2 regions of the Psychrosphaera haliotis genome follow, and region 1 is predicted to be linked to the other one. Evidence: riboswitches for the same ligand, from Rfam matches in the RefSeq annotation. Region 1 holds a riboswitch; the other holds the start of a gene.
What was found. Region 1 has a riboswitch for thiamine pyrophosphate ahead of thiC (phosphomethylpyrimidine synthase ThiC). Riboswitches for the same ligand answer to the same signal wherever they lie in the genome.
Positions count from the first base shown of each region.

Region 1 (3,184 bases):
ATAAAAAGGTGCTTCCCCACAATGCTCTAATTGTTGTTCCATATTTTCTTTGATCATGTGCATAGGCACATGACCAGGACCTTCAATTATGGTTTGTACATCATGCTTCCAAGCAATCTTTGTTAGTTCGCCTAACGTTTTCAACTCGCTAAATTGTGCTTCATCATTTGCATCAGCAATTGAGCCGGGTCTCAAGCCATCACCCAACGAAAATGAAACATCGTATTGCTTACAAATTTCACAGATATCTTCAAAGTGGGTATATAAAAAGTTTTCTTTGTGATGAGACAAACACCATTTCGCCATTATTGAACCGCCTCTTGAAACAATTCCAGTGACTCTTTTTGCTGTCATTGGGACATATCGCAACAACACACCAGCATGAATAGTAAAGTAGTCAACACCTTGCTCAGCTTGTTCTATTAATGTGTCTCTAAAAACTTCCCAGGTTAAGTCTTCAGCCACGCCATTTACTTTTTCTAGCGCTTGATAAATTGGCACCGTACCAATTGGAACTGGAGAGTTACGAATGATCCACTCTCTGGTTTCATGAATATATCGTCCCGTTGATAAGTCCATTACAGTGTCAGCGCCCCATTTGGTTGCCCAAACAAGCTTTTCCACTTCTTCCTCGATTGATGAGGTTACCGCCGAATTGCCTATATTAGCGTTTACTTTGATTAAAAAATTACGGCCTATGATCATAGGTTCGGCTTCAGGGTGGTTGATGTTTGATGGAATAATTGCCCGGCCACGTGCAACTTCGTCTCTCACAAATTCTGGAGTTATTACTTCAGGCATATCTTTACTGCCAATTACCGCTCCAAAGCTTTGGCCAGTATGCTGTTGAGTTAACACTTCATCTTTGAGGTTTTGTCTTTTTAGGTTTTCACGAATAGCAATGTATTCCATTTCTGGGGTGATAATACCCTGGCGGGCATAGTGCATTTGAGTTACGTTTTTACCTGGCAATGCTCTTCTTACTTTGGGTAGGTTTTCAAACCTAATGTGATCCAAACCATCGTCTGCTAAACGCTGCTGTGAGTAGCCAGAAGTAGCACCTGAAAGAATTTCTGTATCGTCCCTAGATTCAATCCAACTAGCACGTAACTTATCTAACCCTTTGTGCACATTAATGGGAGTTTGTTCATCTGTGTAAGGGCCTGAGGTGTCGTATACTTGGATGGGTTCATTGGGTTCAAGTACCGGCTTTTCCTTAGTGCCACCAATAAGTGAATCAGTCAAAGCTATTTCGCGCATACCCACTTTGATTGGGTAGATGTTACCGTCAACATAGATTTTTTTTGAATTTGGAAAGCGTTGATTTGAACAATTAATTAGGAATTGCTCGGCTTGTTCGCGACGTTCGCGACGAGTTAATTTTGTCATTGGTTTCTGCCTTTCGTAAGTTAGCCCAAAGAATGAGCACAAAAGACGGAGTGTAGATATACAGGAGGTATGTCATACCCAAATTAATACGTGCTTTACAGCCGACACTATTAAAATGAGAGTGTATTCCCTTGTTTCCTTCGCAGATATTAGTCTGAATCAGGTTCTACGGATCCCGCTTAAGCGATCTCAGCCATTACAAAAATACTAATGGCACTCCGACAAGTCGAAAAGATGTTAAGCGATTCAATTTGTATACGCAAGGGATTAGTTTCACTACGTTTTTTATCAAATTACAAACTAGAGCGGATCTGGCAGGCTACAGGGGAACTTGATGAAAACGTTTTGTTATTACTCCTATCGTATTAATTATGTGATTTTATGATTTAAAGCTGGCTACTCACTAACTAATTCAGTAATAATTAGTTCTCTTTGTCTTTTTTTGAGTGTGTCATGAACGCCGTTGTTGTTGCTGTTTTGTTAATGGTTGGGTTGAGTTTAGTTCGCGTTAATATTGTTTTAGCGCTAATTGTGAGTGCGATGGTAGGTGGCTTAATCGGAGGGTTAGGTCTTATTGAAACCGTAAATGTATTTACAAGCGGTTTGGGTGGTGGAGCTGCTATCGCTTTAAACTACGCGATGCTAGGTGCATTTGCCGTTACTATTTCCAAGTCGGGCGTTACCGATGTTTTAGCTGAAAAAATTATAGGTAAAATTAACTCCCAAACTGAGAAACAAACCAGCACGCTGTGGGTAAAAGCGGGTTTAATGGCGAGTATTTTATTGGCAGCTATTTCTTCCCAAAACGCAGTTCCGGTTCACATCGCATTTATTCCAATTCTTATACCACCATTATTACACGTTATGGCTCAACTAGAGTTGGATAGAAGGGCAGTAGCCTGTTTATTAACTTTTGGCCTGACAGCAACCTATATGTTGTTACCTGTTGGTTTTGGCAAGATATTTTTGAATACAATATTGTTTCAAAACCTGGTGGATAATGGTGTTGATATTCAAGTTAGCCAATTACCTTTAGTTATGGCGATACCGGTGTTTGGTATGTTTGTAGGCTTATGTGTGGCTCTTTTTATCAGCTACAAAGGTAAACGACGTTATTCAGTGGAAAAAATATTGGCTGCAGAGCCTGAAAAAGTATCCATTAAACCTAAGCACTTGTTAACAGCTTTAGTGGCTATTATTGCTGCTTTGGCAATTCAGCTTTATACAGGTTCCGTTATTATTGGCTCTTTAACCGGTTTAGCTGTATTCATTGCTGGTGGTGTTTTAAAGGTTGATGAGACTCAGGATGTGTTCTCCAAAGGCGTGATGATCATGGGCGTTTTTGGTTTCATTATGATATCTGCCGCTGGATTTGCAGAAGTTATGAAGGCTACAAGTGCTATTGATTCATTAGTTTCGTCAACGGTAAATATGGTTGGTGATAATAAATTATTGGCTGCTACATTAATGTTAGTGACCGGTTTATTGGTAACAATGGGAATTGGCTCATCGTTTTCAACTATTCCGATTATTGCTTCTATATACGTACCTTTGGCTTTATCTTTTGGGTTTTCGCCAATGGCAACAGCTGCCATTGTTGGCGCATCGGCCGCATTAGGAGATGCTGGTTCGCCAGCTTCAGATTCAACGTTAGGCCCGACATCGGGTTTAAATGTAGATGGTCAACATGATCACATTTGGGATACCGTTGTACCAACCTTTGTTCACTTTAATATTCCGCTAGTGTTGTTTGGTATTATCGCAGCGATGATACTTTAATTGAATCAACGGCGAA
Region 1 is NZ_BAAAFQ010000007.1:396,801-399,984, forward strand. It holds gene thiC (phosphomethylpyrimidine synthase ThiC) at 1-1,389, opposite strand, end outside; TPP riboswitch at 1,508-1,620, opposite strand; gene ABD009_RS11430 (Na+/H+ antiporter family protein) at 1,843-3,168, shown strand.

Region 2 (3,184 bases), on a different contig from region 1:
AAGTAAATAAAGTTAGAAGCTACCTCGTAAATCTTATTGGCCAAACTGCTGAAGGCGAATACTCAAGAGGTAAAGTTTCACAACGTATTTATAATGAAATCAGTATGCAATTTGATTCATTTAAGCCTCGCGAAGAGGAATACGTTAAAGAAATTACCAAAAGCTCCAGAGACTTAATGACCTTTTATGGTACTTACTGTCAAAACGGTGAATTTAACCCAAAAATGTCGGCTTACAATGTTCGAGTTGTCTGTGCAAAAGTAACTGAGCAGTTTACCGACTTGGAAAACGAAATTATTCGAAAACGAGACTAATTAAAAGTCATCGTAAGGGGCAATGGATATGCCTTTCATCGTATAGCCCACTTGAGCTAGCTCTCCACTCCACGTTTCCGTCGCTATTTTACCCGTCACCCAAATTGGGTCGTACATTGACGAGGCTGGCGCACCTTCTTTAAACGTGACATGAATAATTTGATTCGACGGCGGTGGTGGAACGTGTACGCAAGCACCAAAATACGGAACCAATAAAAACTCCGTTACCAATTCATTTTCACCTTCAAGCGGTACAACAAATCCAGGAATTTTAACGGTTTTACCATCTAGTTCTTTTACAACGGGGGCATTGATAGATTGAGGACCGGCCATAGCATGACCAATTTCTTCAATGGTAGGAATTGCTTTCACATAATCTTTAGGTTCTAAATCAGACCACTCTAATTCCTTCACGTCATCATTAGCGAAGGCAGGCATTAAAAAAAGTGAAAATGCGAGAAGAAAACCAGAGCGAATTAAATGTGATGTCATAGTGCGTTAACCTAATTGATTAAATATGAGGCCGCAGAATACCTTACAGGTGGCTAAAAAACCAAGTCTATCTGTTATTTTTGCGATAAACGTGGTTACATTATCGACTAGTGAATAAAAAGAACTTAAATGTATGACCGATCGTAATATCCAATGGCAGATAAAAGCGTTTGCCGAACTCACAGTGACCGAGCTGTATGACATTTTGCAGGCACGTTCAGACGTATTTGTAGTAGAGCAGACCTGTATCTATTCAGATATGGATGGCGTTGATAAACTACCTGATTGTTATCAACTTTTTGCTTATGACGGTGACCAATTGGTTGGAACTTGTAGGCTTATTGCAAAAGGGATTGCGTATGATGAGTACTGTGCCATTGGCCGAGTATTAATTACCGATTCATACCGAGGAAAGAAGTTAGCAGCGCCAATGATGGAAGCAGCAATAGCGGAGGTTCAGCGTTTGTGGCCAACGACAAAATGCAAAATTTCGGCACAACAACATTTAGAAAATTTTTATGAATCTGTGGGTTTTGAAACCGTGACAGAAATGTATTTAGAAGATGATATTCCACACATTGGAATGATTTTAAATTAAACAGGGCTAGCATTTTTTATTTAAATCAATAGAATGGCGCCCGAAACACCAAGGGGTGTATGCGTGTAAAAGCGACATACTGAGACGTTAATCGGACCCTTAGAACCTGATCCGGCTTGTACCGGCGTAGGGATGGTAAATCCAGGACTACTCGCGCTTACGACCGGGTCTTTTGTTAATTTTATCTACAAGAGATCCAAATATGACACTTAATAAAACTGCAATTGCAGTATTAACCGCACTTCCGTTTTTCAGTTTGGCCGCAGAGCCAACAAGCAAAAACAACGCTATTGAAACCATTGAAGTAAAGGGTGAACTTTTACCCACTCCAGAAAGCAAAGCCGCAAATTCGTTGCAAGTTTTAACGCAAGAAAGCTTAGAGCAATCAGGCGCTAGCCATTTACAAGACGCATTACAGCAACTTGGTAATGTGAACTTTGCCGCAGGTGCTTCTCGTGCTCGTTTTATCCAAATTAGAGGCATTGGCGAACGTAGCCAGTTTGTTGATCCAATAAACCCATCTGTTGGTATGGCGATAGACGGTATTGATTACTCGGGTATTGGTACCGCCGCTGGCTTGTTTGATATTGGCCAAGTAGAAGTTTACAAAGGGCCACAAGGTAGTAGCGTTGGAGCAAACGCAATGGCCGGCTTCATTAATATGTATAGCACGCAACCTCAAGAAAACGCCGCTAACCGCTTTCGTGTAGAAGCCGGTAATTACGGCTTGTTTAATGTAGGTATTGCCGCAGGCACGGAATTCAATTCTGATGTACAAGGGCGTTTTTCGTTAAACCAGCTAACAAGTGACGGCTTTGTTGAAAACAAAACACTGAACAAAGACGATACAAATGACATTAATGAATTGTCGTTTAGAGGCTTGTTAGATGTAGAGTTTAACAACGAAGTGACTTCACAGTTTGTTTTGCATTACTTTGACATTGATAACGGTTATGACGCATTTTCACTAGACCAAGACCGTACAACATTGTCGGACGAGCCTGGCGAAGATAAACAAGAGACTTTAGCATTAGGTGTTAATACAACGTATACCGGATTTGAAAACACCGACCTTACCGTGATGTTAAGTCATAGCGATTCAGACTTAGCCTACGGTTATGACGAAGATTGGACATTTGTTGGCATTCACGAAGATGGTTATTCGTCCATCGACAACTATGTGCGTGACCGTGTAGCAAATCAAGCAGATATCAGGTTTGTAAGCAAAGATAAAAGCTGGGTTGCCGGTGTTTATTTTCAATCTAAAGACGTTGATTTAACACGTGAATACACTTGGTTATCAAATAACTTTGTTAGTAACTATGAGCAAACAAACGCCGCTATTTATGGTGAAAAACGTTATGCGCTAACAAACGACATTAATATTTCTGCAGGTTTACGAATCGAAAACCACGATGGCGACTATTCAGACTCTAACTTAGTCAACGAAAGTACCTCGGACACTATGATTGGCGGCCATTTAACGGCGACCAAACAGTATGACGAAAACACTATGGTTTATACACGTTTAAGTCGTGGATTTAAGTCTGGTGGTGCTAACGGCGAAGCTTTAAGTAAATTAAACGAACCAGGCCTAGAGCGTTACTACAATTTACTTCGAGAGAATGGTAGCTTTGATCCAGAAGTATTAAACAACGTTGAATTAGGTATGCGTTACAACAATACAGACCGTGGTGTAAAAGCCAGTGCCGTAGTGTTTTACTCTAGCCGACACGACATGCAAATCAAGCAGTGGTTTACCAATGAAGCGGAAGTTCGT
Region 2 is NZ_BAAAFQ010000011.1:93,770-96,953, reverse strand. It holds gene ABD009_RS13480 (hypothetical protein) at 1-314, shown strand, start outside; gene ABD009_RS13475 (DUF3299 domain-containing protein) at 315-806, opposite strand; gene ABD009_RS13470 (GNAT family N-acetyltransferase) at 940-1,404, shown strand; TPP riboswitch at 1,446-1,554, shown strand; gene ABD009_RS13465 (TonB-dependent receptor) at 1,607-3,184, shown strand, end outside.
Region 2: linked by a shared signal. The riboswitch ahead of ABD009_RS13465 (TonB-dependent receptor) and the one ahead of thiC (phosphomethylpyrimidine synthase ThiC) in region 1 are both predicted to bind thiamine pyrophosphate.